2 regions of the Rhizobium yanglingense genome follow, and region 1 is predicted to be linked to the other one. Evidence: riboswitches for the same ligand, from Rfam matches in the RefSeq annotation. Region 1 holds a riboswitch; the other holds the start of a gene.
The links. Region 1 has a riboswitch for S-adenosylmethionine ahead of ACW4PC_RS17025 (O-succinylhomoserine sulfhydrylase). Riboswitches for the same ligand answer to the same signal wherever they lie in the genome.
Positions count from the first base shown of each region.

Region 2: linked by a shared signal. The riboswitch ahead of metA (homoserine O-acetyltransferase MetA) and the one ahead of ACW4PC_RS17025 (O-succinylhomoserine sulfhydrylase) in region 1 are both predicted to bind S-adenosylmethionine.

Region 1 covers NZ_CDSAWY010000005.1:1,478,942-1,494,488, forward strand. Annotated here, with positions in the region: gene ACW4PC_RS17000 (GcrA family cell cycle regulator) at 1-94, opposite strand, end outside; gene ACW4PC_RS17005 (acetylornithine transaminase) at 515-1,714, shown strand; gene argF (ornithine carbamoyltransferase) at 1,756-2,673, shown strand; gene ACW4PC_RS17015 (Hsp33 family molecular chaperone) at 2,767-3,762, shown strand; gene apaG (Co2+/Mg2+ efflux protein ApaG) at 3,763-4,155, opposite strand; gene ACW4PC_RS17025 (O-succinylhomoserine sulfhydrylase) at 4,378-5,562, opposite strand; SAM riboswitch at 5,609-5,687, opposite strand; gene ACW4PC_RS17030 (2'-deoxycytidine 5'-triphosphate deaminase) at 5,761-6,855, shown strand; tRNA gene ACW4PC_RS17035 (tRNA-Gly) at 6,900-6,973, shown strand; gene ACW4PC_RS17040 (hypothetical protein) at 7,013-7,426, opposite strand; gene ACW4PC_RS17045 (hypothetical protein) at 7,512-7,820, opposite strand; gene ACW4PC_RS17050 (hypothetical protein) at 8,346-8,537, shown strand; gene ACW4PC_RS17055 (DUF1236 domain-containing protein) at 9,397-9,684, opposite strand; gene ACW4PC_RS17060 (hypothetical protein) at 10,079-10,300, opposite strand; gene ACW4PC_RS17065 (hypothetical protein) at 10,373-10,654, opposite strand; partial or broken gene ACW4PC_RS17070 (methyl-accepting chemotaxis protein) at 11,067-13,066, opposite strand; gene ACW4PC_RS17075 (hypothetical protein) at 13,382-13,723, opposite strand; partial or broken gene ACW4PC_RS17080 (transporter substrate-binding domain-containing protein) at 13,777-14,650, shown strand; gene ACW4PC_RS17085 (tellurite resistance TerB family protein) at 14,647-15,060, opposite strand; gene ACW4PC_RS17090 (hypothetical protein) at 15,123-15,356, opposite strand; gene ACW4PC_RS17095 (hypothetical protein) at 15,521-15,547, shown strand, end outside.
Region 2 covers NZ_CDSAWY010000005.1:734,288-749,834, reverse strand. Annotated here, with positions in the region: partial or broken gene ACW4PC_RS13305 (ABC-F family ATP-binding cassette domain-containing protein) at 1-1,412, shown strand, start outside; gene ACW4PC_RS13300 (ABC transporter ATP-binding protein/permease) at 1,504-3,339, opposite strand; SAM riboswitch at 3,495-3,572, shown strand; gene metA (homoserine O-acetyltransferase MetA) at 3,635-4,558, shown strand; gene ACW4PC_RS13290 (aldose epimerase family protein) at 4,681-5,703, shown strand; gene ACW4PC_RS13285 (GntR family transcriptional regulator) at 5,816-6,589, shown strand; gene ACW4PC_RS13280 (SIS domain-containing protein) at 6,586-7,617, shown strand; gene nagA (N-acetylglucosamine-6-phosphate deacetylase) at 7,617-8,768, shown strand; gene ACW4PC_RS13270 (SIS domain-containing protein) at 8,784-9,512, shown strand; gene efp (elongation factor P) at 9,568-10,137, opposite strand; gene epmA (EF-P lysine aminoacylase EpmA) at 10,289-11,350, shown strand; gene ACW4PC_RS13255 (lysine-2,3-aminomutase-like protein) at 11,350-12,402, shown strand; gene ACW4PC_RS13250 (acyl carrier protein) at 12,667-12,918, shown strand; gene ACW4PC_RS13245 (acyl-CoA dehydrogenase family protein) at 12,918-14,099, shown strand; gene ACW4PC_RS13240 (amino acid--[acyl-carrier-protein] ligase) at 14,105-15,013, shown strand; gene ACW4PC_RS13235 (DUF1839 family protein) at 15,022-15,547, shown strand, end outside.

The sequences.
Region 1 (15,547 bases):
TCACTCCGCCGAGTTGCGCCGCGATCTGGCTCGCGCTCAACCCTTCGGACCAAAGCTTCTTGAGTTTTTCGACACGCTCGTCTGTCCAGTTCATGCCCTGTCTCCGCCGTTTAGCGTTGTGAAGGCAGAATCCCTCACCCTCGCTCCGGATACGTCCGAAGCAGGAAACGCCTGACCAATTGTGGTGACTAGTTCCGCCGCATGCAGTCTAGTAATTGAGTTTTAACCTAGTGTGAGGCTGACTCCGTGACAAGAGTCGCGGGAATCCGGATGAATCGAATTTCAAGTTTTCCCCAACTTGCTTCCCGAGCGAGTCATTTCTGCAACATTAGCTGTTGATAAACAGCTCGCCTGATTGGCTGCCGGCCGCATGCGCCCAAATCCGCAGTTTTGTTGACATTACGGCGCGAAACGTAAATAGTGGCCCTCGCCGCCGAAAGGCGGCATTTTTAATTTTTCGGGCCTGGTTTTTAGCCGGAGTCCGGTTGCCCTAACGACGACAGGAGACCGCGCCATGGCTCAAGCCGCGCCGCTATATGACACCTATTCTCGCGCCCCTCTGCGGTTCGAGCGAGGTGAGGGCGTATGGCTGATCACCGAGGGCGGCGAGCGATATCTGGATTTTGGCGCAGGCGTTGCCGTAACATCCGTCGGCCACGGCAATCCGCATGTCGTTGAAGCTCTGAAGGCGCAGGCCGACAAGGTTTGGCACCTGTCGAACATCTATGAAATTCCAGGTCAGGAGGCGCTTGCCAAGCGGCTGACCGACGTCACATTCGCCGACAAGGTGTTTTTCACCAATTCCGGGGCCGAGGCGCTGGAATGCGCGATCAAGACCGCGCGCCGCTATCAGTATTCCAAGGGCCATCCAGAACGCTTCCACATCATCACCTTCGAAGGCGCTTTCCATGGCCGTACGCTGGCGACGATCGCTGCCGGCGGTCAGGAGAAGTATCTCGAAGGCTTCGGTCCCAAGGCACCGGGTTTCGATCAGGTTCCGTTCGGCGATATCGAGGCGGTCCGCGCCGCGGTCACGGATGCGACGGCGGGCATCCTCATAGAGCCGGTGCAGGGTGAGGGCGGTATTCGTCCGGCGACAAACGAATTCATGAAGGCGCTCCGCCAACTCTGCGACGAGACGGGCCTGTTGTTGATTCTTGACGAGGTTCAGTCCGGCGTCGGCCGCACAGGCAAGCTCTTTGCCCACGAATGGTCCGGCGTCGCGCCGGATATCATGGCGGTGGCGAAGGGCATCGGCGGCGGCTTCCCGCTCGGCGCCTGCCTTGCGACCGCGGATGCCGCGTCCGGCATGAAGGCCGGCACGCATGGTTCCACCTATGGCGGCAATCCGCTTGCCATGGCGGTCGGCAGCGCAGTGCTTGACGTCATCCTGGCCGACGGTTTCCTGCAACATGTGCGCGACGTGGCGCTCGTCTTCCGCCAAGGCCTTGCCTCGCTGAAGGACCGCTATCCGGATGTTATCGAGAATGTGCGCGGCGAAGGCCTGATGCTCGGCATCAAGGCAGCCGTCCCGTCTTCCGAACTGCTGCAGGCCATTCGTGCTGCTCATCTTCTGGCCATTCCGGCGGGCGATAATGTCATCCGTCTCCTTCCGCCTCTGGTCGTCACGGCGGAGGAAGCGCGCGAGGGGCTTGCCCGCGTGGAACGCGCTGCCGAAAGCATTCGCGCCGCAAAGACCAAGAAGACGGCTTGAACGGATAGACGCCTCTCAAGGGGCATACAGGTAAGAACGACATGGCTTCCCCCAGACACTTTCTCGATCTCTCGGCGGTAACCGCATCCGATCTCAGGTCCATCATGGACGATGCGATCGTACGCAAGCAGGCCTTCAAGGCCGGCAAGGGCGATAAGCCGCTCGCAGGCAAGATGCTGGCAATGATTTTCGAGAAGCCCTCGACGCGCACGCGCGTTTCCTTCGATGTCGGCATGCGCCAGCTTGGCGGCGAGACGCTTTTTCTCTCCGGCACGGAGATGCAGCTCGGCCGCGCGGAGACGATCGGCGATACCGCCAAGGTGCTCTCGCGTTACGTCGACGCGATCATGATCCGCACGACGGAGCATCACCGCATGCTGGAACTTGCCGAACGCGCGACGGTGCCGGTCATCAACGCGCTGACGGACGACACACACCCCTGCCAGATCATGGCCGACATCATGACCTTCGAGGAGCATCGCGGTCCCGTCAAGGGCAAGACGATCGCCTGGACCGGCGACGGCAATAACGTGCTGCACTCGCTGGTCGAAGGTGCTGCCCGTTTTGGCTATCGCATGAACATGGCCGTGCCTCTTGGTTCCGAGCCGAAGGATCACTATCTGAACTGGGCCCGCAACGAGGGCGCCCAGATCATGCTTGGCCATGATGCCGACCGTGCGGTCGAGGGTGCCGATTGCGTGGTAACCGATACCTGGGTCTCCATGAATCAGGAACATCGGGCTCGCGGTCACAACGTTTTCCAGCCCTATCAGGTCAACGCGGCTTTGATGGCAAAGGCCGGCAAGGATGCATTGTTCATGCATTGCCTGCCCGCCCATCGTGGTGAGGAAGTGACGGACGAAGTGATCGACGGCCCGCAATCCGTGGTTTTCGATGAGGCGGAGAACCGTCTTCACGCGCAAAAGTCAATTCTTGCATGGTGCCTGGGTGTGATCTGAACCATACTGGGCGCCACCTTTGGCCTGATGGCCTCGTGGCCGCGCGAGTGGAAAGACTTCTGGTCTGCCGCTCGGACTACTAGGAGTAAGACCATGGCAGAAACCGCAAGGGCTTTCGGCGAGTTCGATTTCGCCGGTGATGATCACGTTGTCCCGTTCCAGGTAGAGGGCCTCGATGTGCGCGGCCGCGCCGTCCAGCTCGGTCCCATGCTGGATGCGATCCTCGAGCGCCATCACTATCCGGCACCCGTTGCCCGGCTCCTCGCCGAAGTCATTGTGCTGACGGTGCTTCTCGGGACGTCGCTCAAGTTCGACGGCAAGTTCACGGTGCAGACCAAGGGCGATGGCCCTGTCGATCTCCTCGTCGCTGATTTCTCGACGCCGGAGAACGTGCGTGCCTATGCGCGCTTCGATCAGGCGCTGCTCGACAAGGCAGTCGCCGCCGGCCAAACCGAGCCGGAACAGCTTCTTGGCAAGGGCGTGCTGGCTTTCACCATCGACCAGGGTAAGTTCAGCCAGCCCTATCAGGGCATCGTCGCGCTCGACGGTACCTCGCTTGAGGATATTGCCGGCACATATTTCCGTCAGTCGGAGCAGATCCCGACGCGGGTCCGCCTGGCCGCCGCCGAATTGTTTGACCGCGACGAGGCGGGTAAGCCGCGCCACCGCTGGCGCGCCGGCGGTCTCGTTGCACAGTTCTTGCCGGAAGCGCCGGAGCGCATGCGCCAGCCCGACCTCCACGGCGGCGACGGCGATAACGCCGCGCTGGCACACAAGGAAGACGACGCCTGGACCGAAGCGCGCGCGTTGGTCGACACGATCGACGCGGACGAACTGACGGATCCGCAGGTCGGAATCGAACGCCTGCTCTTTCGCCTCTTCCACGAGCGTGGCGTGCGTGTTTTCAGTACCCGGGCAGTTTTCGACCGCTGCAGCTGCTCGCGCGAGAAGATCAAGAATGTGCTGAAGGGCTTTTCGGACGACGAGATCGACGCCAGCCAGGAGAATGGCGAGATTGCCGTTACCTGCGAATTCTGTTCCACGACCTACCGGTTTGAGGTCGTGGAAGTCGCATCGGCTGCGGAATGATCAATTCAGCACTCTGAGCAGCCCGGGAGAATCCAGCGAGAAGGCGGGTATTTCGACATCGAAAAGCTCGCCGTCCTCCGTTTCCATCTGGTAGTGCCCGAACATGAGGCCGGAAGGCGTATCGAGCGGACAGCCGGACGAGTATTCGTAGGTATCGCCGGGTTCCAGCCGGGGCTGCTCGCCGACGACCCCAGGACCGGTCACCTCGTCCACCAGGCCGTTCTGATCGGTGATGTTCCAGTAGCGATTGATGAGCCGTACTGTCAGGTCCGAATTATTGCTGATCACGATCCGGTAGCCCCAGACATAGCGATCATCATCCGGATCGGATTGCTCCTCCAGATAAAAGGGCTCGACGACAACTTCGATATCTCGTGTGAGGGCGCGGTACATGCCTTACACCATAGCCAAGATATGTTACCCGTATCTTATACAGCGCTCGATCCGTCAAGAAACGGCACATGCATCATCCTTCAAACCGCGATGATTGCACGTCGTTTCGAACATTAATCCTAATTTTCGAAGTTAATTCCCGTATTAAAGCGAAGCTCTTGCGCCATTTCTTAGGTGGAGCATGTGGCCGGACCGGCAAGGTCCGGCCGTCGCTATCGCAGGTCAGGACTTAACCTTTGAAAGAGCCTGAGCGAAATCTTCGATCAGGTCATCAGCATCCTCGATGCCGAGCGAAAGGCGAACCGTGCCGGGGGAAATGCCTAGTTCCGCGCGGGCGTCATCGCTCAGGTTCTTGTGCGTCGTCGTTGCCGGATGCGTGATCAGGCTCTTGGAATCGCCGAGATTGTTCGAGATTTTGATGATATCGAGCGCATTCTGCAACGCGAAGGCTGCTTCCTTCCCGCCCTTCAGCTCGAATGCGACGAGCGTCGAGCCGCCGGACATCTGCTTGGCGATGATATCGGCCTGCGGATGATCCTTGCGGCCCGGATAGATCACCTTGGCCACCTGCTTCTGTTCGGCAAGGAAGTCCGCCATCCTGGCAGCACTCGCCGTCTGCTGCTTGACGCGCAGCGGCAGCGTTTCGATGCCCTTCAGAAGCGTCCAGGCATTGAAAGGCGACATGGCCGGACCTGTGTGGCGGAAGTAGTCGTGCAGGTTTTCGTCGATCCATTCCTTATCGGAAAGCACGACGCCGCCGAGGCAGCGGCCCTGGCCGTCGATATGCTTGGTCGCGGAATAGACGACGATATGGGCGCCGAGTTCCAGGGGCTTCTGGAAGAGCGGCGTTGCGAAGACGTTGTCGACGACCACCTTGGCGCCGATCTGGTCGGCGAGCTTGGCAACGCCTGCGATGTCGATCACTTCCAGCGTCGGGTTCGTCGGGCTTTCGAGGAAGAAGACCTTCGTCGCCGGGCGGATCGCCTTCTCCCAGTTTTCGAGATAGCGGCCGTCGATGAGCGTGCATTCGATGCCGTATTTCGGCGCAAGCGTTTCGACCACCCATCGGCAGGAGCCGAAGAGCGCGCGGGCGGCAACGATATGGTCGCCGGCCTTCAACTGGCAGAGGATCGCCGCGGTGACGGCAGCCATGCCGGAAGCGGTGGCGCGGGCGTCTTCGGCGCCTTCGAGCGCGCACATCCGCTTTTCGAACATATCGTTGGTCGGGCTTCCGTATCGGGCATAGATGAAGCCGTCCGTCTCGCCCTTGAATCGGGCTTCCGCCGCTTCAGAGGTATCATAGACGAAACCTTGCGTCAGGAAGATCGCTTCCGAAGTCTCGCCATATTGCGAGCGCAGCGTCCCTTCGTGAACGAGTTGGGTTGCCGGGCGCCAAGTCTTGCTCATGCCATCACCACCTTCAAACAACAAAAAAACCGGCCGCAAAAGCAGACCGGTTTCATACCCGGTCTTTTTAGCCACTTCTTTAACGTGGCTGCAAGCCGACCGGCCAAATCACCACGGGATAAAGCTGCAATACTGCTGATAGCTTCTTGCGTCAATTCCTTGAGTTTGGTTTTGTCTGAGGCAAATTATGGATGGAGCATGATGGCTCGGGAAACTGGAATCTTGGCCGATCGCGCAATTGCTGCGCTGTTTGAAACGGGCCGCCTCACGAGTGAGCGGGAACTGGACCGCGATCAGATCCAGCCGGCCAGCCTGGACCTGCGCTTGGGCGCCAAGGCGTTCCGCGTCCGGGCAAGTTTCATGCCGGGTCCCTCGCATCTCGTTGCCGACAAGCTCGACCGGCTGAGCCTGCACGTCATCGATCTCTCCGAAGGTGCCGTGCTCGAAACGGGCTGCGTCTATATCGTGCCTCTCATGGAGCGGCTCGATCTTCCGGCTGAAATGTCCGCCTCGGCCAACCCGAAGAGCTCGACTGGCCGCCTCGACATCTTCACCCGTGTCATTACCGACTACGCGCAGGAATTCGACAAGATACCTTCCGGTTATTCTGGCCCGCTCTATCTGGAAATCAGCCCGCGCACGTTCCCTGTCGTCGTGCGCCGTGGCTCGCGCCTCTCGCAGATACGGTTCCGGGTCGGGTATTCGATTCTCGGCGAGCCGGAACTGCAGGCGCTGCATGATGCGGAAACGCTGGTCGCAAGCGCCAAGCCGAACGTTTCGGGCGGCGGCATTGCGCTGTCGATCGACCTGGCAGGCGACAATGATGGCCTGATCGGCTACCGCGGCAAGCATCACACGGCCGTCGTCGATGTCGATAAGAAGGCCGAGCACGATATCTTCGATTTCTGGGAGCCGCTTTACAGCCGCGGTCGCAACGAATTGATCCTCGATCCGGATGAGTTCTATATTCTCGTTTCGCGCGAGGCCGTGCACGTTCCGCCGCACTACGCAGCCGAAATGACGCCCTTCGATCCGCTCGTCGGCGAGTTTCGCGTGCACTACGCCGGCTTCTTCGATCCAGGCTTCGGCCACGCACCTGCCGGCGGCATGGGCAGCCGCGCCGTTCTCGAAGTCCGCAGCCATGAAGTGCCCTTCATCCTCGAGGACGGCCAGATCGTCGGCCGCCTGGTTTACGAGCACATGCTGGAGAAACCCGAAAGCCTTTATGGCTCCGGCCTTGGATCGAACTACCAGGCCCAGGGCCTGAAACTCTCGAAGCACTTCCGCATCTGAGAGCCTTGACACCGCCACCCATCTGTTGGAAGGCTTCCGTCATCGCGGGTGTAGCTCAATGGTAGAGCAGCAGCTTCCCAAGCTGAATACGAGGGTTCGATTCCCTTCACCCGCTCCAGCAACTTCAATAACTTAAAATTGGCGTTTCACTGCCGTTTCACTTGCGCGATTCGGCGCGGGCCTCGGCGATCTTGCGGCTAGCCTCAGCCCGTCGCCACGGCTGTACTTTTTCGTCATCTTCACCGTCGAGCGGGTAGCGAGGTTGCTTGCCATTTCGATCGATCCGGTTGCCTCGACCGTCTCCGAAACCGCGCCTGCGCGCGTGTCCATCGACCAGACATTGTTGGGAACCCCCGCAGCAACGCGAACCTTGCGGAACTTCTCCGCATCCGGTTTTCCAATAAGGCTTCCCGTAGTCCTCATCAATCACGGCCGGACCGATCTCTGGAAGCGTGTAGGCTTTCAGAGCTTCGGTCACGAGCGGATAGCTGTTCAGATCGCGAGCGACCGCAGCTCCCGTCTTGCTGGTCTTCAGGGTCAGGATCATATCCTTTGAGATATCGCCGGCCATGAGACCGCGCCAACGGAACTCGCCACCTTCGGGAGGCGGCACCATTCGCCGATAACGTCGATACGGCGCAGCGCCGCCTCGAACTTCAGCGCCTCGACGAACCCAATCGAGGGGCATTCCTCTCGGCGCTCTTCTTAACGATTGCCAAGCACTGATCGTAGGTCATAGTGACCGTACGCGCGTCTGGCTGCTCGAAGCGCATATCCGAGAGGATATCTCGCGCCTGCTTGTAGCCACGGAGCCGCTCGCCTGCGCCGTAGGAAAGGATCAAGCGGAGAAGCTTGATCGCGCCTGAAGCTCGACGGTGCCCCTTCTTTTTCCAGCCGGTGAACCAACGGGAAAAGTCGGACGCTTTAAAGGCGTTAATATCTCGGTCGCCGACGATCTTCTCCAAGGGGACCGTTCAGGTCAACCAAAAGAGGTAATGAAGGGAACCGAGAAGCAACCAAGAGTGAACTAAAGGAGATAGTTTATTAGACTCTACTAACTGACATAATGTCACAAAATGGCGAATCAGCTAGAATACGGCTTTATGTGTCGTCTGAGTTCAAGATAGGCGCGGCGATGAGATACGAAATTGAGCGGGAAAACAACGGAACCTACCGTATCATAGATCATCGAAGAAACGATCAGGTCGCGGTATGGGAGGACGCAGTTCAAGTTCGCTTATCGTTTGGCCTTGCAAGTGCCCTAGTGGGATATATGAACGCGAAGGACCGGCACGACACGGCTTTCGGTCGCGAACCTGAACGCGATCGGCTCCCACAGGCAAGCTCTCACTGACATAATGTCAAAAAATGACCCGGCGATTGGCTGGCGATTACCCGCTAGATGTTCCGTGGGCGTCATTGGCGTGTTCATTAGGTGCAGCTGACCGTCTATCTTAGCGCCATGGGAGGGAAGGCTAAGGGGTTAAGGCATGACAGACATAGCAGACACGCAAAGGGCAAGCGCTGGCGTAACGCTCCGGGCGGACTGGATCGGCGTCCTATCCATTCTATTCGTTGTGGCATTCATCGGCCTAGCGATCACTGGATATGGCAAGAGCGCGCCGGGTGACGGTAACGCGGTCCTATCGATCGCACCGAAGGCGCACATAATGGCTCCCTAATATGGATTGGGAATTGGCAATTGAGAGGCTGATAGGGCTGGCTTGGCTTACCCTATGTGGCACTTGCATATTCATAGCGGCAAAGAAGCACGCTCAAGGCCATACGCTTGAGATGTGGGGAATGATCTTTGTCGCGCTCGTCATGGCTATTATGTTCGCCGAAGTGATCAAAAAAGATGGCGCAATAGCTCCATAAGCGCACCTGAAGAGAGATTGATTTAAAAAAAGCGCCCCGCTGTCGATCGACGGGGCAAAGGGGAAGTGACGAATACCGCTCATTAGGGGTGCGCGGCTCCTATAACATGGGTGAGGCGATCTACCGTTAAACTAGCCCAAAGGTATTAGTGCGATTCCGCACAAAAAGCGGCCCTGCGTACGGGGTGTTGAGCAGGGCCAGGTCGCCGGCTAGATGCGCGAGCGTAGATGGTGCCGCGCAATCCGTTCAAGTCAACGACTTAACCGCAGAGAGTGTTCCGCCAGCAGCCCCGCCAAATGAAGCGAGGCCATGTGTTGGAGGGGATCAGTCCTCGATACAGGCACAGGTACCTGGTGCGGATCGCACAGCCGCATGCAAGGGGCTAAAGCACGGTTACAGGAGAGCTTGGCCGCACGATCCATTCCGCCGAACGTCCAAGGCGGTTGAATGTTCCTCGTCGTCCGCTTCTATAAAAGGCTCGCGCTGGATGAACAACGCGAGCCCTTTTGCAAACCGCGTGAAAGAGGGGAAGGGGTTCGCCTCTACCGCGCACTAGTAGAATGGCAGACGATCAAAAGAGAGCAAATTAGTTAAAACGGCTTAGGTCGTCGTGCCGTCGGGGAGAAATCGCGGGCCCGGGGGCGGGCCCGCAGTGCTTTCAAGTTATTCGACGACCTCGATCACCGCGCGGGTCTTCGGATTGACGAGGACGCGCTTTTCGTTGACGACCACATAGCCGTAATCGGGCTGATCGGGGATCGTGTGGATCTCGACTGTGTCAGGCAGCGCCGTACCGACCGCAACTTCACCTTCGAATTTGACCGATGGCGATTTCTGCTCAAGAACATAGGTTCTGACCTCGCCGGGAACGACGACCGTCGCTGTCTGCGCGACCGCCGCCCCACCGAGCGACAGAAACAGCGATACGGCAGAGATGACCAGTTTTTTCATGTTATCCTCCCAGGATTTTCAGTGTGCCGATAAAACGCTACCGGCAGGATATAGTTCCTTCGCTGCACGGAATGAGTGCGGCGCGACGCGACCCTGTATTCCGGCCGCGCTCCTTGGCCGGAGTAACGTGCGACAGACGATCAAAAGAGAGCAAATCAGTTAAAACGGCTCAGTCCGGTCCCCTGCGCATTCAGGGAACGTGCCGGCGCTTCGGACGCCGAATGCCTCTCACTCAGGGCATCGATAATCTCCATGGCGGTGGATTCATCAAGGCGTGTTAGCGGCAGAGTTTCAGCAATGACAGCGACCCTGTGCGTTTGCGTATGGACGATCGACCAGCTGCCATCCCCGTCGCGTCTGGCGTAGTACTGCAGGCGTATTGGCATATTCACGTCTACCTCTGTTTCTCGGCAATACTGGCGAGTAACTGTTCCAAGCTCTCTTCGTTCCTGACGCCGTGCTGATAGAAATAGATGATCTGGGTTGCGAGCTCGTCGCAGGCGTCGTCACCCGTTATGTGCCCGGTCGCGCAGATATGATCGAAGACTCTTTTGCAGATCACGATATCTTCGTTCTGCAATGGTGCATCGTTCGCAGCGAAATCATCTCTGGTCATGGTTCAGCACTCCCCAAGAAGATGGTCTATTTTCGAAGATCAATCCTGAACGCAGGATGAAACGCAAATCGCTTACCGTCCATGCAGCCATTTGATCTGCTCGTATAGCTCTTCGACCTTTCTCGACGCCTCTCTGGCCGTTGGTTCCCAGCCGTTGTGCGGTAGGATGTTCTGCCTCTGCCAAGGGATGGTATTGATCGCCCATCGCCACTGGCGGGCGCGCGACCCGCTGGTCAGGTCGAGATAAATGCGCACGAACTGCAAGTCGCCATCCAATGAGACAAAGTCCTGGTGGTCTTCGCCTGGCCATGTCTCCCGCCATTTGTATTTCGGCTGATATTCTTCCGTCATCATTGCCCGTCCCAAACCGAACAATTCCGAAGTTTATCAACGGCGAGGCATTCTTCGCACGCCCTCCAGGCCCCAAAAAGCAGCCTGAAATTTCGGTCAGCATGACTCAAACTGTGGGACACTTAGAACGAAAAGTATAATAGGTTCGTTGATTGGAAAATGGTCCCACGTTTCTGCAAGTCTTTGATTTCTCACGTTTGCCGGACACCTGACTTCCCATCTCGCGTTTCAAAACCTCGCCGGATGTTAACCGGCGAGGGGACTTGTTAGTGAAACGTCGCCTTGTTTTTCCTCAAGGTTCTCGAAGCTTCCCAAGCTGAATACGAGGGTTCGATCCCCTTCACCCCCTTCAGCTGCTCACGGATCCACAGGTGGGGCGCCTATAAACGGTTGGGCGGCCTCTGGCCGCCCGCTCTCAAAATTCTGTCCAATCGGCGTCCTTGTTTTCCGAAGCGCTGTTCATGCCGAATGCGCCGGCAAGCGTCTGGCCAAGTGCGCGTGCAGGCGAAGCGGCGGGCCGCGTGCCCACTGTCGCCATGCGGATTGCGGGTTTTGATAACGGCACCGGACGGGTCACCGCAGGCCGTGCTGGTGCTTGCGGCATCGGACGTGCCGCTGCGATGAGGCTATCCGTTCCGCTCAGCTTGAACTGGCCGAGCAGTTCGTTGAGCGCGGCGGCCTCCGTTGCCAGGCTGTGGCTTGCTGCCGTGCTTTCTTCGACCATGGCGGCATTCTGCTGCGTGCCCTGATCCATAGTGTTCACGGCCGTATTGATTTCCTGCAGGCCTGTCGATTGCTCACGGGAAGCTTCCGCGATTGCGTGGACGTGCTGGTTGATCTCCTGCACCTCATGAACGATGGCATCGAGCGCCTTGCCCGTTTCGCCGACAAGGGCAACGCCGGTCCGGACATGTGTGCCGGAATTGGTGATCAGCGACTTTATCTCCCTTGCCGCATTCGCCGAACGTTGCGCCAGTTCGCGCACTTCCTGAGCGACGACCGCAAAGCCCTTGCCCGCTTCGCCCGCACGTGCTGCCTCGACGCCGGCATTCAGGGCGAGCAGGTTCGTCTGGAAGGCGATGTCGTCGATCACGCCGATGATATTGCTGATCTCGGCCGAGGACTGCTCGATCTGCTGCATCGCCTTGACGGCATGGCGGACGACTTCGCCGGACTTCTCGGCGCCTGGCGCGGGTGCGGGCAACGAGTTCGCTTGCTTCCTGCGCGCGGCAGGCGGCGTCCTTTACAGTCGTTGTGATCTGTTCCAGCGCGGCAGCGGTTTCCTCCACCGATGCGGCCTGCTGCTCCGTGCGCTTCGAAAGTTCGTCGGCCGATGAACGGATTTCATTCGCCCCCGCGCCGATCGCCCGCGCATTGGCGCCGACGGTGCGCATGGCCTCGTTCAGCTTTTCGACCGAATGGTTGAAGTTCTTGGCGCAATCCATCGAGATGTTTTGCGAACGGAACATCGATATGCGAGGCAAGATCGCCCGATGCGAGACGGCGCAGCCCGTCGCCGAGCGCCTCTGCCGCGCCGGATAATTCCGCCGCTTCGCGAGCCTTCTGGGCGTCGCGCTCGCGGCGTTCGCCATCGGTCAGGTTGCGATCGATTTCCGCCTGGGCTTCGAGCTGGGCGCGCTCGATCGCGTTGTTGCGGAAAACTTCGAGCGCTTCGGCCATCTGGCCCACTTCGTCGCGGCGCTCAAGGCCCGGCACATCGCCGTCGGTCTCGCCTTCGGCAAGGCGTGTCATTCGCTCACGAAGCTTCGCCATCGGCGACGTGATGCCGGCCTGTGCGATGACGATGCCGAGCGCGATGGCGCCGATAACGGCCGCCGCGATTATCGCAAGGCAGAGATTGATGCGGTCATTGACGCTTGCCGAAACGGCGTCTCCGCCATCGTTGAGCATCGACATCAAGGCATCGTTATTCGCCGTCATCTTCGGTGTCAGTACGGTGAGCTTGGCGTTCAGCTGAGCGGCTGCAATCTGGGCTCCGGCGCTGTCACCGGACTTGCTCATCTCGGCAACCTTGCTTGAAATCGTTTCTATTTCGGCGATTCCGCTGAGAATATCGTCTATCGCCGGCTTACGGCTGGGCACCAGAACGGCCGCCTCGTTGAGACGGTCACGCGCTTGCGGCAGCTTGCTCGGTGTGGAAAGCGCGGTATGGAAAGCGGGCGTGCCCGCCTTCAGGCTCGCCAGCCTCGTGGTCTGCAGCACGGCGGCGACGACAGACGCGCTGGCGCGCGCGCCTTGCATGGCCGCCAATGCTTCATGGTCGATGAAGGCGCTGTATGTCGCATCCGCATGACGGAACTCGGTGATGACGTAAATCAAACCGCCCATGGCGATCACCCCCAGAAGCATGAGGATGGACATGATCTTGGTTCGAATTTTCAGGTTCTTCAGCAGTGTTCGCATGGAAAATACCCGCTTTCTTAGGCCTTCTGCTTGCCCGGCATTCTGGAAAATCAATGGTTCGAAACTCGGCATAGAGCTGCGGCATGTTCGAAATGATCTGGTGAGGCTCGACGTCTGCGTCATGCAGCTGGCTGAATAAAAGCCGTCGTCGTCTGCGGCATAAGAATTGAATTTGCTTAACGGTGGCCTAACGTTCAAAGCCGATCCCCAGTAATTCGAGGCGCGCATTTCGCGCAATTTCCTATGCTGGAATCTCGCTCGGAGTATGAGGCGTATTGTGCCGGAAGAAGGGCTCGTCCGGAGCTCCTAGCACGGCTCGCTACGCGGCGGCGGACAGCATGAGCCGGCCGAGCGGCGCCCGATCCGTCGCAGCCGGGTCGCCTGTTTGCAGCTGTCCATCTTCAATTCGCCCGAGCAGAATGAAGACGTATAGCCCCAGAAGACGATGAAAGAGATCGATGCCGACAGGATCGACGAGGCGGGATGGGGAGGCCGATCTCGGCATGCGCCTTTTGTCGGAGCGGATATCCGTTGCCGCGCGTCAAAGCCGAGGATACCCATAGCCGAGATACCCATCTGCTGCACCTCGACACCGCCGTTTGCCATCGTCGAGACGGTGCGGCCCGGCGCATATTCCCCGAAACGCATGACTCTGATACACGGATCACCGAGCGACGATGCCCCGACCCCACGAGCCGGACATGAGACAATCTTTCCTCGCCTCTATGAAGTTTAAGGTGTTTTCAACCCTACTGCAATTATTGGCTGCATTATCTGCGGCGCCTGGCTTTGCGCAGCAGACGCCGTCGTCGCTGCCGCTGCTTTTTGATGCTCGCGAAAGACTTGCCAAGCCGGACCTTTCGTCGCTCGTCCGCCTCCGCTTTCTCGACCTCAGTCGACTTCCCGCCCTTCAACTTTACCGATCAGAACGGCAAGCTGGCGGGTTTCAGTATCGATCTGGCCCGCGAGATCTGCGATGAATTGGAAGTTGCAGCGAAATGCGAGATCCAGGCCCTGCCCTTCGCCGATCTCAAGGAAGCGCTTGCAGCCTCTCAGGGCGATGCCGTCATCGCGGGACTGGCCGTAACCGCGGACTTGCGAAAGCAGTTTACCTTCACCCGTCCCTACCTCATGCTGCCGGCCCGCTTTGTGCGCAATGCGAAGGCAGAGATCAAAGGGAATACCGCCGCATCGCTCTCCGGACGTCCGGTTGGCGTCGTCAAGGCGACGGTCCATGAGGCCATGCTTGCCGCCTTTTTTCCGGCAATAAAAGCCGTGCCTTTCGAGAACAAGGAAGCGATGCTTACTGCTCTTAAGGACGGCAAGGTGGATGCCGCCTTTGCCGATGCCCTGCAGCTATCCTTCTGGGTTTCCTCCCAGGCGTCAGCAAAATGCTGTGCGCTCTTCGACGGCCCTTATCTGTCGGAGCAGTTTCTGGGGGAAGGCATGACGATCATGCTTCGCCAGAACGACGGCGTATTGACCGCAGCGCTGGACCACGCGCTTGCAGCGCTTTCCAAAAACGGCCGCCTGCAGGAAATCTATTTGCGTTATTTCCCTTACGGGCTCTTTTAACCCTTGCGGAAGCGGGCGATCGCACTGCGTTCGATGGCAGCGCAGGTGAGCTTGTCGAGTTCCAGCCTGTCGCGGAGCATGCTCAGCAGCCGAAGCTCCTCGGCCTTGACCGAAAGGTCGGCGGAGGCGACTTCGACGGCAAGTGCATAGGCGGTATCGTAGAGCCGCGAAGGCAGCGTGTCCTTCACGGTTTCCAAAACGACATCGAGGCCCTCCGGTCCGGCCAGCAGCGATGCGCAGTCGCGGGCAATCGAAATCAGCTTGTCGTGGTCGAAATCCTTGAAGACCGGTAGAAAGCCGATCAGCTGGCCGATGCGCTCCATTTCCCGGTCGTTCATCGTGCTGTCGACAGCGGATGCCATCACCATCACGTAAATCAGCGCGTCATGGGCGGAAAGCGGCTTGTTCATACGGTCATTCCCTCTGTTTCGGCAGGAGTTTAGGAATTGCCGTGCGCCATTACAAGGGATCGCTAGATCGGATCGAGAGGATTGTCCGGCGGCGGTCCGGGTGGCAATGTCAGCGGCGCGCCCTTGCGCGGATCCTCGCCATAGACGCCTTTCTTCTCCGCTTTGGCCTTCGCACCGGCTTCGGTCAGTGCCGATCCGGGGGCCGCATCCGCCCAGCCGTTTTCGACGAGCCATTGAGAAAGGTCCTGCGCACCGATCTTGCAGGAGGCGGTCGTGAGTACCGGTCCAGTTGGCATCCTCCAGATCGCAAGTGACCGAGCGCAGCCGCAGAAAGAGCCGGAAATTCGTCTTTGCCAGCATGCCGCAAGGCCATTCGTTCCCATCCGGTTCTTTGCAGACCTTGTCGGCCTGTGTCGGAACGATACCGGCAAGGCGCAGCGTCCTGTTTCCGAAGGCGAGAATGCCTGCACTCTCGGCGAGCGGCCTC
Region 2 (15,547 bases), 740 kb from region 1:
TATTCTCCTACTTGATGAGCCGACGAACCATCTCGACCTTCCGACCATTGAATGGCTGGAAGGCGAACTCCAGAAGAGCCGCAGCGCGCTGGTCCTGATTTCCCACGACCGCCGTTTCCTCGAAAAGGTCTCCACGGCGACCGTCTGGCTCGACCGGGGAATGTCGCGGCGGCTCGACCGTGGCTTTGCCCATTTCGAAGCCTGGCGCGATCAGGTACTCGAGGCGGAAGAACTGGAGCAGCACAAGCTCGGCAAGGCGATTGAACGCGAGGAGCACTGGCTGCGCTATGGCGTAACCGCTCGGCGCAAGCGCAACATGCGCCGCCTCGGCGAGTTGCAGACCATGCGCTCGCAGCATCGCGGCCACAAGGGGCCGCAGGGGACCGTGCAGGCTGCGGTGTCCGATGCGCAGGAATCGGGCAAGCTGGTGATCGAGGCGGAAAAGATCACCAAGACTTTCGATGACCGTCAAATTGTTGCGCCGTTCTCAATCCGCGTCCATCGCGGCGATTGCATCGGTCTGGTCGGACCAAACGGCGCGGGCAAGACGACGATTCTGAAGATGCTGACGGGACAGCTTTCGCCGGACGGCGGCACGGTGAAGCTCGGGACCAATCTCGAGATTGCAACGCTCGATCAGAAGCGCGAAGATCTCAATCTGGAGGATACGCTCGCGCACTACCTGACCGACGGGCGCGGCGAGAATCTGCTGGTGAACGGGGAGCAACGGCACGTCACCGGCTACATGAAGGAGTTCCTCTTCCAGCCGGAAGCAGTCGCGCACGCCGATCAGGAACCTGTCAGGCGGCGAGCGCGCGCGGCTGATGCTGGCGCGCATCCTCGCGCGCCCAACCAACCTTCTGATCCTCGATGAACCAACCAACGACCTCGATCTCGAGACGCTGGACCTGCTGCAGGAAATCGTCGCCGGCTTCCCGGGCACAGTTGTCCTCGTGAGCCACGACCGCGACTTCCTCGATCGCACGGTGACCTCGACAATCGCGCCCGCCGTCCCCGACGCGCCTGATGGGCGCTGGATCGAATATGCCGGCGGCTATTCCGATATGCTTGCCCAGCGCAAGGGCGCAATGGAGGAGCGGAAGAAGGTCGAAAAGGCCGCGGAGAAGCCGAAAGCTCAGTCCGCTGCATCCGTGGCAGATGCCTCCAAGGGCAAAGGCAAGCTCTCCTACAAGCAGAAATTCGCGCTCGAAACCCTGCCCAAGGAAATGGCCAAGGCAGAAGCTGAAATCGCCAGGCGCGAAGAAAAGATGGCCGATCCCGATCTCTTCAGCAAAGATACCGCCACCTTCAACCGGCTTGCGGCGGAGATGGAAAAGCTGCGCGACAACCTGACGAAAATGGAAGAAGAATGGTTGGAGCTTGAAATGCTGCGCGAGGAGCTGGAGGGCTGAGGTTCCGTCCTGACGAGGAAAGGCTTCCGCCCTATGTCAGATCGCACAGGTCTTTTCCGTCCTTGGTTCGAACGCATGGTACTGCGACTGTTCAAATGACCGGTGCAGGTGCGTGTGCCGTGCCAGTTCCCGCTGCCGGGGAGGCCGACTGCTCGATCTGCGCCGCCAGTGGATGCAAATGCAACTCGCGCGGATTGAAGGTTTCGAGGTAGGTCTCGGACCGTCCGATATAAATCATGGTGGAATCGGATAGTGTCGCCAGCAGCGCCATCAGGGTCGATTGCCATTCCGGCTCAAGGCCTTCCAGCACTTCGTCGAAGATGATCCAGCGCGGCCGGGCCAGCAGCAAGCGGGCAAAGCCGATCCCCTTCTGCTCGTCGGAGTCGAGCATCTTATCCCAGCGGGCCCGCGTATCGAGACGCGCAATGAGGTGGCTAAGGCCGGCTTTCTGGAGCGCTGTTTCGACGTCCTCGCTCTTGTAGGTGTCCACCGGTTCGGGGAAGGACAGCGCTTCGCGCAGCGTACCACCGGGCACATAGGCCACTTCTGGAACGAAAACCATGCCGTCGGCGGGCGGCAGCCCTATCTTGCCGCTGCCGCAGGGCCAGAGGCCTGCAAGCGCCTGGAACAGCAGCTTGCGGTTCACATTATGATCGCCGTTGATCATCACCTTCTCGCCGGCTCTGATCGTGACATCCGTCTCGCGGACGGCAAAGCCGCCGCACAGATCGATCTCTTCGCCGAGCTTGGCGGCGATCATGAGATTCTTGAGGGTCAGCGTATCGGCGTTATCCTCGTAGGTGATCGCATTCTTCGGATTGATGGGTTCGTCCATGCCGTGCAAAGCATGGCGGAAATCGGTCACGCGCATCAGCGTGGCGCGCCACTCGGCGATCGCGGTGAAATTGGCAACATACCAGCGCAGGGCGGTATTCACCTGGTTGAAGGCGCCGACGGACATCATCAGTTCGCCGAAGGTCAGGCTGCCTGAAAAATAGGCGGGAGCCGCGACGATGATCGGGACGACGATGACCAGCCAGCCGTAACCGGCCGAAACCCAGGTGAGGTTGGTGCTAGCCATGGTCAGCCGCTTCAGGATGGCAAGTACCGAAGTGATATCCTCATTGATCCGCCGGCGTTCGTTTTCCTCGCCGCGGGCCACGGTAATCGCCGGCATGTTCTCGTTGGCATGCATCAGCGAAAAGCGCAGCTCCGCTTCCTTGGAGAAGCGGTCGGCATTCAAGATCACCAGCTTGCGGCCGACGATCTGGCTGAGGATCGAGGCGGATGCCGCATAGAAGATCGCGGCCCAGACCATATAGCCCGGAATGGCAAAGGCGTAGGTGCGAAAATGGAAGACGAAGCCGCTCGAAAGCTCCCAGAGAACGCCGATGAAACTGACGAGCAGGATTGTCGACTGGATGAGGCCGAGCGTGAGGCCGGTCGTGCTTTCTGCAAGGTTGCGGGCGTCTTCATGCAGCCGCTGATCCGGGTTGACCCCGATGAGGCCGGTTGAGGCGAGACGCAGCGCACGCTTGCGCTTCAGCCAGTGATCCACGAGGTCGCGGGTCAGCCCTTCGCGCATATAAAGCGCGGTCATCTGGTTGAGCCACGCCTGGCCGACGTTCATGAGCAATAGCGAACCGGCAATCAACGCGAAGACCTGGAGCTGATGGAAGAATTCGCCGACGTCGCGGCGCTGCAGGGAATCGTAGAACGGTGCGTTCCAGCGGTTCAGAATGACCTGGCCATAGGCCGTCGCCAGGATCACCGCGAGCAAGATCGAGGCGAGAAGCAGAATCTTTCCGCGGACCTTGGAATCCCAGAATGCCGCAAACATCAGTTTCAGGCGGTATCCGAGGCTCAGATCGTAACCTACTCTATCCTGCCCTTGAATGCTCGGCCTGCCTTCGACGTCGTCTGCCATTATGTCCTTCCATGCGGACCATGATGATGCTTGATTAACATGGTGACGCGCCCTGTCCATCAACAGATTCTACCAGTCATTAACGCGTGAGTTACCTTGGTTCAACGCGCGCCCTTCAGAATTGCGATTGATTCGCGTGGGCTCCGGCGCTATTTAGTGTTCTCCGTGGTGATTTGGCCGGCCGGCTTGCAGCCACGTTAAATAAGTCGCTAAAGGGCCGCGTGCGGACCGGTAGCGATTCTTTCGCCGCCGGTTTTTTATTTGCCGGTACCTTTTGCTTTGTTGAGTGACCGCAATGCCCATCAAGATCCCCGATACTCTGCCCGCTTTCGAGACCCTCGTTCATGAGGGCGTGCGGGTGATGACCGAAACGGCGGCGATCCGTCAGGATATCCGCCCTTTGCAGATCGGGCTTCTCAATCTCATGCCGAACAAGGTCAAGACGGAGTTGCAGATGGCGCGCCTTGTGGGCGCTTCGCCGCTTCAGGTGGAGCTCTCGCTGATCCGCATTGGCAACCATAGGGCCAAGAACACATCCGAAGACCACCTGCTTGCTTTCTACCAGACCTGGGAGGAGGTAAGGCATCGCAAGTTCGACGGCTTCATCATTACTGGCGCACCGATCGAAACTCTGCCTTACGAGGACGTGACCTATTGGGCGGAGATGAAGAAGATCTTGGATTGGACCGAGACGAACGTTCATTCGAGCATGAATGTCTGCTGGGGCGCAATGGCGGCGATCTACCATTTCCACAAGGTTCCGAAATACGAGCTGAAGGAAAAGGCGTTCGGCGTCTATCGCCATAAGAACCTCAAGCCTTCATCCGTCTACCTCAATGGATTTTCCGATAATTTCGAAGTGCCGGTTTCGCGCTGGACCGAGGTCCGGCGCGCCGATATCGACAAGTCCTCAAGCCTCGAAGTCCTCATGGAATCCGACGAGATGGGTGTGTGTCTCGTGCACGAGAAAAAAGGCAAGCGGCTCTACATGTTCAATCATGTGGAATACGATTCCACATCGCTTTCCGACGAATATTTCCGCGACGTGAATGCCGGCGTGCCGATCAAGATGCCGCATAATTATTTCCCGCATAACGATCCCTCGCTCGCACCGCAGAACCGCTGGCGCAGCCATGCGCATCTGCTCTTTGGCAATTGGATCAACGAAATTTACCAGACGACGCCCTATAATCTCGACGAAATCGGTACAAAAATCTGAACTGCAGCCGCCGCTGATCTCGTTGCGGCGGCGTTTCTTTTTTGTGTTTGACGGTTGCGGTCATCAACAAATGGAGGCAGGTTCGCGGGCCTGAAACCAACACAGATTTGGGATGGCGAACTATGTCGGAAAAGCTCGAACGGGACGTTTTCGGGACGACGAAAGACGGCGAAACCGTCTATCGCGTCGAGATCAAGGGCGGCGGCCTTACAGCCAAGATCATGACTTGGGGGGCAGTCATCCAGGATCTCCGGCTCGACGGCCATGATGCGCCTCTCCTGCTCGGCTTCGACGACTTTGCCAGCTACCCCTCCCATTCCTCCTATTTTGGTGCAACGCCCGGCCGCTGCGCCAACCGCATCGGCGGTGGCAAGTTTACCCTCGACGGCAAGGCCCATCAGCTCGAGCTCAATGAAAAGGGCGTTTCGCATCTGCACGGCGGCAGCGATAATATCGCCAAGCGCAACTGGACGATTGTCGAGCACGATGCCGACCGTGTCGTCTTGAAGATCGTCGACCCGGACGGTCGCGCAGGCTATCCAGGCAACTGCACGGTCCAGGCGACTTACCGTGTGCATGGCCATGGCGAATTCTCGGTCGTCTACGAGACGACCACTGACCAGCCGACGCTCGCCAATCTTTGCCAGCACGCGTACTTCAATCTCGACGGCCGCGAAGATGCGCTCGGCCACGATATCATGATCGCTGCCGATCATTATCTACCGACTGACGAGAAACAAATCCCGACCGGCGAGATCCGACAGGTCGAAGGCACGGTTTTCGACTTTCGCGAAATGGCCCCGATGAAGCGGTTTGAAGACGGCGAGCAGGCGTTTTACGACCACAATTTCTGCCTTTCGACGGAACGCACGGCCAAGCGCTCCGTCGTACTGGCACGCAGCGTCAACTCCGGTGTCTCGCTGGAGGTTAGAACCACCGAACCGGGCATCCAGTTCTATGCCGGTTTCAAGCTCGACGTTGCGGTCGCAGGCATCGGAGGGCGGAAATACGGGCCCTTCGCCGGCTTCTGCCTCGAAACGCAGGTTTGGCCGGATGCGATCAATCACGAGGGCTTTCCGAATGCGGTGCTACGCCCAGGCGAGGTGCTGCGGCAGGAAACGGATTACATCTTCACGAAAAGCTGATCTTCGCGGACATTCGATCACTTATCAACCTTCGTGCCGCCACGAGGGTTTTCATCTTTGCGGCAGAGATTCAGCTTGAAAAGTGGTTCTAAATAGGTTCTATGGTTATTCCATGGATAGAACCAGTCTGATAGCGGAGCTCAATGCCCGCGGTCTGCGCGACGAAACGATGACGGGACCGCTCTACAAGCGGCTCGCACTGGCGTTGACTGGCCTCATTCAGGAAGGCCTTCTCAAGCCGGGTGCAGCCCTTCCCGGAGAGCGCGATCTCGCAGAAGCTCTGAAGGTCGGCCGCGTGACGGTGCGAACCGCCTATCGTGATCTGATGGCCTCCGGCGCATTGGAGTCGCGTCACGGCAGCGGTACCTTCGTTTCCAGTAAGGTGGAGCGCATGGAGCAGCCGCTCTGGCGTCTTTCGTCTTTCTCGGCCGATATGCGCTCACGCGGCCGTTCGCCGGCGGCAAGGATATTGTCCCGCACGATCAATTCGCCATCGCCGGAAGAATCCTTCCTTCTCGGACTTGGGCAGGATGAGGCCGTTCTGCGCCTGGATCGTCTGCGCCTTGCGGATGGTTTGCCGCTGGCGATCGAGCGGGCGGTTGTGCCGGTCAAGTTCCTCGGCGGCAATGCCGGTGGCGAGGGATCGCTTTATGATGCGCTGGCCGCAAACGGCCACAAGCCGGTGCGTGCTTTGCAGCGGCTAACCGCCGTGACGCTCGATCCTTCATCAGCCTCGATGCTGAATGTAAAGACCGGTGCGCCAGCACTCTTGATCGAACGGATTTCGCGCCTGGAAGACCAGCGCGTCGTTGAATACACCCGTTCGCACTACCGCGGCGATGCCTATGATTTCGTGGCCGAACTGAAAATTGGAGATGACCTATGAGTGAGAACCAGTCGCTGATGCTGCAGGAGGCGGGCCAGTCGCCGGACGTGGTCGCGACGCTCCTTCAAAAGGAGAAGCCGGTTTTCGCCGAAATCGCCAAGCTGTTTTCCTCGGTTCGCCCGAGCGTGGTGACGACGGCAGCGCGCGGCTCTTCAGACCATGCCGCAACCTTCTTCAAATATCTTTTCGAGATCACTGCCGGTATTCCCGTTGCTTCCGTCGGCCCGTCGATCGCTTCCGTCTATGGTGCGGCTCTACAGTTGAAGGATGGTGTTCACTTCACGGTTTCGCAATCCGGCGCCAGCCCAGATATCGTTGCCCTTCAGGATGCTGCCAAGCGTGGCGGCGCGACGACGATCGCCGTTGTGAACGTCACCGACAGTCCGCTTGCAAAGCAGGCAGATATCGTTCTGGACCTCAATGCAGGTGCGGAAAAGAGTGTTGCTGCGACCAAGTCCTTCATCGCCTCGGTTGCCGCGCTCGCCGGTGTCACTGCTGCGATTGGCGGTACGGCCGATCTGCAAGCCTCATTGGAGAGGTTGCCCGAGGCTCTGTCGGCGACTGCTGGTATCGATACGGCTGCCGCAGAAGACGTGCTCTTCAATGCAACCTCGCTTTATACGGCAGGCCGCGGGCCAGCTTTTGCGATCGCGCTCGAGGCCGCGCTCAAAGCCAAGGAAACGTCCGGCCTTCACGCGGAAGCCTTCTCGCTGGCAGAGCTAATGCATGGCCCGATGCGCCTCGTTCAGCCGGGTTTCCCGATCGTCGCCTTCATGCCCGACGATGCGGCCTATGCCAACAACGTTCAGGCACTCGGGCGATTACAGAAGCTCGGCGCAACGACCGTACCGTTCTCGGCGCGGCCGCTTTCCGGCGTCAATCTGCTCGTGCCGACGACCGGCAACGGCCTACTCGATCCGCTCGTGTCGCTTCTCGTCTACTATCGCCTGATCGAGTCAGTTACACGCCGCAAGGGTTTCGATCCAGACAAGCCGGCGAATCTGCTCAAAGTCACGGAGACGATATGATACCCCGCAAGATCTTCACCGGTGCCCGGATCTTCGACGGCGAGAGGTTCCACGACGAAAAGGCGCTGATCGTTGCCAATGGCCGGGTCGAGGCTATTGTCTCGTGCAACGGCTTGCCCGAAGGCGAGACGATCTTGCTTGACGGCGGTGTGCTTTCGGCAGGTTTCGTCGATGCGCAGGTGAATGGCGGTGGCGGGCGTATGCTGAACGATGAGCCGTCGGCAGCTTCGATGTGTATCATTGCCGAAGGTCACCGGCGCTACGGCACGACGGCGCTGCTTCCAACGCTGATCACCGATACGGCGGATGCGACGGCGGCTGCGATCGAGGCCGCAAAGGATGCGATTAAGACCCATCGCGGCGTGGCCGGTCTTCATCTGGAAGGTCCGCATCTGGCGCCTGCCCGCAAAGGCGCGCACCTGGCCGAACTGATGCGCCCGGTCGAAGACAAGGATGTCAAAGCTTTCATCCGCGCCCGTGAGGCGATCGGTACGCTGCTCGTGACGATGGCGGCCGAACAGGTGACGGTCGCTCAAGTTCGCGAACTGAGCGAGGCTGGCATCATCGTCAGCATCGGCCATTCGGATTGTTCGAGCGAAGCTGCAGAAGAGCGTTTCGATGCTGGTGTGCGCGGCGTCACCCATCTTTTCAACGCCATGAGCCAGTTGGGTCACCGCGCACCCGGTCTGGTTGGCGCGGCAATCGACCATCCGTCGACGTGGTGCGGCATCATCGCCGACGGCCATCATGTTGATCCAAAAGCGCTGCGCACTGCACTTCGCGCCAAGCGCGGGGAGGGCAAGCTCTTCTTCGTGACGGATGCCATGTCTCTGGTTGGCTCCCAAAAGGATAGCTTCATGCTGAACGGTCGCACCGTGCGGCGTGAGAAGGGGGGCTTCTGCTCGAAGCTGGTGCTTTCGGACGGCACGCTTGCCGGATCGGATGTCGATATGGCGTCGACCATCCGCTATGGCGTCGCCTATCTTGATCTGACGCTTGCCGAGGCGCTGCGCATGGCAACGCTCTATCCGGCCCGGTTTCTCCGGCTCGATGGTTATGGCCATCTTTCGCCGGGAGCGCGCGCCGACCTCGTGCATCTGACGGATGCGGTCGAAGTCACCGCCACGTGGATCGACGGCGAAGCGGCCTGAAGCAAAGGAAATGCCATGACGGCGGTTACGGATGCCTATTTCTCCAATCTGATCGGCCGTCTTGAGGCTTTGAAGAAAAGCCTTGCCGAACCCATGGAGAAGGCCGCAGCAGTCATTCTCGATGCGGCGCGTCATGACAAGCGCGTTTACGTCTTCGGCACGGGCCATTCGCATATGCTGGCCGAGGAGGTGCATTATCGCGCCGGCGGTCTTGCGTTCACCGTGCCGGTTCTCATCGGCTCCGCGATGCTGCATGAGGGGGCGGTCATCAGCTCGGTCTATGAACGCACGCAAGGCCTCGTTCGGCCGGTGCTGGAGCGCTACGGCATGCAGCCAGGCGACGTCATCATCATTGCTTCGAACTCGGGTGTGAATGCCGCACCAATCGAGGCTGCGGACTATGGCCGCGAGATCGGCGCCAAGGTGATCGCTGTTACCTCGGTTGCCTATTCGAGCGCGATTGCCAATGGCCGCCGCCGGCTCGTGGATATCGCCGATGTCGTGCTAGATAACGGCTTGCCGCCCGGCGATGCCGTGCTCGATCTGGCTGGAAGCGATCTCAAGGTGGGCCCAGTGTCGACGGCTGTCGGAGCAACAGTGCTGAACGCAATCTTCGCTGAAGTTGCCTCAGTACTTTCGAAGTCCGGCGACGCACCAGTCTATCTCAGCGCCAACATGCCGGGAGCTGCGGAGGTCAATCAGCGGCTGGTGAAAAAATACCGGCCGCGTAACCCGCATCTGTAATCAAAACAGAAAGGCCGGCGTTAGGCCGGCCTATCTGTCTGATATGTCCGAAGGATCAATCCTTGGCGCGTTCGACGTAGGAGTTGTCTTCCGTTGCGATAACGACGCGCGTGCCCGCGTTGATATGCGGCGGCACCAGGGTGCGCACGCCGTTCGAAAGCATCGCTGGCTTATAGGAGGACGACGCCGTCTGGCCCTTGACGACCGGTTCCGTCTCGGTGATCTCGAGCGTGACGTGACGCGGCAGCTCGAGTGCCAGCGGAATGCCTTCATGCATCGACAGAATGCAGGTCATGCCTTCCTGGAGGTAGGCCTTCTGGTCGCCCATCGTTTCGTTGTCGACGACAACCTGATCGTAGGTCGCCGGGTTCATGAAGTGGAAACCTTCGCCGTCTTCATAGAGATACTGGAAGTTCACATCCTCAACGAAGGCGCGCTCGACCTGCTCGGTCGTGCGCCAGCGCTCGGAAACCTTTACGCCGTCGACGATGCGGCGCATGTCGACCTGGGTGACCGGCGTACCCTTGCCGGGGTGAAAGTTCTGCGCGGTGAGAACGACGTAAAGTTTGCCGTCTACGTCGAGAACGTTGCCCTTGCGGACCGAAGAGGCGATGACCTTGACCATAAGACTTCCTTGTAACTCGGCTTTTGGCGTCGTAGAGGGATTGTCTGGATGGTCCCGATGACGCCAATTGTTTTTCGTTGGGGCGCAACTAACCTAAAATCCGGCAAAACGCCAGCCCTCGCGTTGGCGGGCCTGGTGATGAAAGCTGAGAATGAACCTTACCAGCGCCAAAGCGTCTCCTTGGTGGACCCCCAGCGTCCACGCGGACCGCCGCCCCTTCCTGATTGGACGGAACGCGATCCAGGTGGCGCTGCGCGGCTACTTCGCGCGCGAGGATTTCATCGAGGTAGATACGGCCACGCTGCAGGTTTCGCCCGGCAACGAGGCACATCTGCACGCTTTTGCAACCGAGGCGCTGACGACGGACGGGCAGGCGACATCCTTCTACCTGCACACCTCACCGGAATTTGCCTGCAAGAAGCTGCTCGCGGCCGGTGAGCAGCGCATCGCCTGCTTCGCGCATGTCTATCGCAACCGCGAACGCGGCCCAGTCCATCATCCCGAATTCACGATGCTGGAATGGTATCGCGCCGGCGAAAGCTATGAAACGCTGATGATGGACTGCGTGCGGATTCTGGCGCTGGCCGCCGAAACCGTCAAGACGCCGAAGCTGGCCTATCGGGGCGCCGAAACCGACCCCTTCGCCGGACCTGAACGCATCAGCGTCGCAGAGGCGTTCGAGCGCTATGCGGGCATCGACCTGTTGGCGTCGGTCGCCGCCGATGGTTCGACGGATCGAGAAGTTCTGGCTTCCGAACTACGCCGGAACGGCATGCGCGTCTCGGCCGACGACGGCTGGGCGGACCTCTTCAGCCGCGTCCTGGTTGAAAAGATAGAACCCCACCTCGGTTTCGGCCGCGTGACCATTCTGGATGAGTACCCGGTTTCCGAAGCGGCACTCGCCCGTCCCTCGGCACGCGATCCGCGGGTTGCGGAGCGTTTCGAGCTCTATGCCTGCGGCGTTGAACTGGCGAACGGCTTCGGCGAACTCACCAATGCGACAGAACAACGCCGCCGCTTTGAGCTCGAGATGGCAGAAAAAGCGCGCGTCTATGGCGAACGCTACCCGATCGACGAGGATTTCCTCGATGCGCTTTCGATCATGCCAGAGGCAAGCGGCATCGCGCTCGGCTTCGACCGGCTGGTCATGCTGGCGACAGGAGCCTCGCGCATCGACCAGGTGCTCTGGGCGCCGGTTGCGGAGTATCGCTGATGAATATCGTCCGGCCGATCAAAAGCGTCGATGACCTGTCGAAAGCCAGGTTGTTGGCCGATCGCGACCGGCTGGCACTGGAAGAGGTCGCCGCACGATATGCGATCGCCCTGACGCCGACCGTCGCCAAGCTGATCGATCGAGCCGACGTCGACGATCCGATCGCGCGTCAGTTCGTGCCGGATGCGGCCGAGCTTGTCGTCACACCTGAAGAGCGCGCCGACCCGATCGGTGATCATGCGCACAGCCCGGTTGAAGGCATTGTGCATCGCTATCCGGATCGCGTGCTGCTGAAGGCCGTGCATGTCTGTCCGGTTTATTGCCGCTTCTGCTTCAGGCGGGAGATGGTCGGTCCTCAAGGTCTCGGTACGCTCGATCCGGCGGCGATGATGGTTGCTTTCGACTATATCCGCAGCCATCCGGAGATCTGGGAGGTGATCCTTACAGGCGGCGATCCGCTCGTCCTTTCGCCGCGACGGCTGGAAGAGATCATGCAGGAGCTTGCGGCCATCGACCACGTGAAGATCGTCCGGTTCCATACACGCGTGCCTGTTGTCGATCCGCAGAGGATCGATGCGACGTTGATCGCCGCGTTGAAAGCGAGCGGCAAGACGACTTATATCGCGCTACATGCCAACCATCCGCGCGAAATGACGATCGAAGCCCGTGCGGCCTGTGGCCGGCTCATCGATGCCGGGATCGTCATGATCAGTCAGTCCGTGCTCTTGAAGGGCGTCAACGACGATGCCGGCGTTCTGGCGGACCTGATGAAGACCTTCGTCGAGACGCGTATCAAGCCTTACTACTTGCATCATCCCGATCTGGCGCCCGGCACCAGCCATTTCCGGCTGACGATCGAAGAAGGCCAGAAGATCGTTTCTTCGCTGCGCGGCCGCATCTCGGGCCTTTGTCAGCCGGCCTATATCCTTGATATCCCCGGTGGTCACGGAAAGGCAGTGATTGGCGAAAATTCTGTCCGGAAGACGGCGGAGGGTTGTTTTTCCGTGTTGGATTACCGTGGCGCAGAGCATTCCTACCCGCCTTCCGAGTGACGTGAAGACACGCGGCGTATCATTTCTGCACTTTCAGCCTGGACACCAATCTTGGCGCCTGAGGCAGGAGTAACGCCTAAGTGTCTGTCAAGAAAAAGATAAACGCCATCGAAGCAAGGTACTCCCTAAAATTTTAACTGTGAGTCTTCCTCATATTTAACCAGACAAGTTAGCGGAATGTTTTGTTTTCCGGCCTAAAAGAACGCTCATGATGAAGGCGATAATCGCCACTCGGGATCATGACAATCTTGGAGGTTGCTAAGGATGAACAAGACTATCCGCGAACTGCTCGCCAAATTCGGCAAGCTTCCTGTTTCGATCGATCAGCTAGCCGACGATGCCGATCTCTATGCGGCCGGTCTGACATCCTTTGCTTCCGTGCAGCTCATGCTTGGCATCGAAGAAGCGTTCGATATCGAATTCCCGGACAATCTCCTCAATCGCAAGTCCTTTGCCAGCATCTCCGCGATCGAAAAGACCGTCGATATCATCAAGGACAACCGGAAGGTCGCGTGATGAACTTTCCGGTCAAGATCACGGAACAGAGTTTTACCGTCAGAACGGCGCGGGTTGCCGAGATCGCCGCGAAATATGCCGACGCTGTCGACGCCGAAGGCCGCTTTCCATGCGAGGCCGTCGATGCGATGAAAACCGAGCGCCTGCTCGGCATTCAAGTGCCGCGCCACCTTGGTGGTGAGGGGGCTTCGACGACCGAAGTCGCCGAACTCTGCTCCGCTCTTGGCCAGGCTTGCGCCGCAAGTGCGATGGTCTTCGCCATGCACCACATCAAGCTTTCAAGCTTGGTCGAGCACGGCGCCGAAAGTGAATGGCATGCGGGCTTCATGCGGCACATCGCCGCCAAGCAGCTTTTGATCGCATCGGCGACGACCGAAGGCGGGATCGGCGGCAATCTGCGCAACAGCATCTGCGCCATCGAGGTCAGCGGCGACAGCTGCCGTCTCGAAAAGGACGCGACCGTGATCTCCTACGGCTCGCATGCCGATGCCATCCTCATAACCTCTCGCAGCCATCCGGACGCAGCACCCTCGGATCAGGTCCTGACGGCGTTTCTCAAGGACCAGTACACACTTGAGCGCACGCATATCTGGAACACGCTGGGCATGCGCGGCACCTGCTCCGACGGATTTCTCTTCAAGGGGCAAGCGCCTGCCGTTCAGATCCTGCCGAAGCCTTTCGCCGAAATCGCCGCACAGTCGATGCTCGCTTCGTCGCATCTGCTCTGGAGCGGCGTCTGGTATGGCATTGCGGTCGACGCCTTCTCCCGCGCGCAGGCCTTCGTGCGTGCCGCCGCCCGTAAATCTCCTGGTGTTCCGCCCCCCGGTGCGCTGCGGCTCGCCGAAGTCTCCACTCTGCTGCAGATGGTGAAGTCGAACGTCGTGGCGGGTCTCAAGGCTTACGAAGATGCCAAGTCCGATCCGGACAAGCTTTCCTCGATGGGCTTTGCGGTGGCCATGAACAACGTGAAGATCGCTTCGTCGGAAACGATCCTGGAGATCGTCAACCACGCCATGCTGATCTGCGGCATCGTGGGCTACAAGAACGGGACGCCCTTCAGCCTTGGCCGGCATTTGCGCGACGCTCATTCCGCACAGCTCATGATCTCGAATGACCGCATCCTCGGCAACACGTCGAGCATGCTTCTCGTCCACAAGCAGGACACTAGCCTACTGGGGTGACAGTCATGGATATGCAGACCTCGTTTCTAGACCGGCTCTTCGAATCCGGTCTACTGATCGATACCGGCGTCGACGGTCTTTATGGCCGTAGCGGCCAGTTCGAAGACGTGATCACCGCCTTCGAGCGCCTGATCGACAAGTTCGGCGGTGCGGATGGCGCAGAAGCCATGCGCTTCCCGCCGGGCATGAACCGCGCGCTTTTCGAAAAGAGCGGCTACATGAAAAGCTTCCCGCAGCTTGCGGGCACCGTCCACAGCTTCTGCGGCAGTGAACTCGATCACATGAACCTGCTGCAGTGCATGGAAGTCGGCGACGACTGGACGAAGGGCCAGGAAGCAACCGATATCGTGCTGACGCCAGCCGCCTGCTATCCGCTTTATCCGACAATCGCCAAGCGGGGCAATCTGCCTGCGAAGGGCGGCCTCTTCGACCTGCAGTCCTATTGCTTTCGCCATGAACCGTCGAAGGATCCCGCCCGCCAGCAGCTTTTCCGCATGCGCGAATATGTCTGCATGGGCACCGAAAGCCACGTGACCGACTTCCGTCAGCGCTGGATGGATCGCGGCGTCGAGATGATGAATCAGCTCGGCCTCGAAGTCGTCATCGACGTCGCCAACGATCCATTTTTCGGCCGCGGCGGCAAGATGATGGTTAACAACCAGCGTGATCAGAACCTCAAGTTCGAGCTGCTGATCCCGATCACGTCGGCTGCCAAGCCGACAGCCTGCATGAGCTTTAACTATCATCAGGACTCCTTCGGCCAGAAGTGGGACCTGAACCTTGAGGACGGCAGCGTCGCGCACACTGCATGCGTCGGCTTCGGTCTCGAGCGCATCGCGCTTGCGCTGTTCCATCATCACGGGCTCGACGTGACGGAATGGCCGGCGAATGTGCGCAAGACCCTGTGGGGCTGAGCGGTTCGATGTCCTGCGTTTTCCCGGCCATCCGTCCAGATGGCTACCGCCAGCATGCGCTGCATTCCAACGAGCGCATGTGGCCGGAAACCAACTGCTATATCGACCTCTGGATCGAAGTGCTGAACACGCTCAGGCTGCCGCCTGAAGCGATGCTCGGCTTTACGCTGACGCAGGATTTCGAGGGCGATCAATTCACCTTCTTCAAGGTGCCGCTCGAAGACCTCGAGGCGCTTTATGGCATCCGTGTCACCGAACTCGCGATCTTCGACCGCGTCGAGCATCACGTCGAAACGCAGATCAGGCGCGGCCGACTTTGCCTGATCGAAATGGACTCCTTCTATATGCCGGATACCCACGGTACGGCCTATCGTTCCGAACACGGCAAGACGACCGTCGCCATCAACCGGCTGGATGTTGCTGCCAAGCGCGTCGAGTATTTTCACAATGCCGGCTATTTCCAGCTTGAGGGCGAGGACTTCGACGGTCTCTTCCAGATGCATCTGGCGGACGAGGATTCGCCCTTCCTGCCCT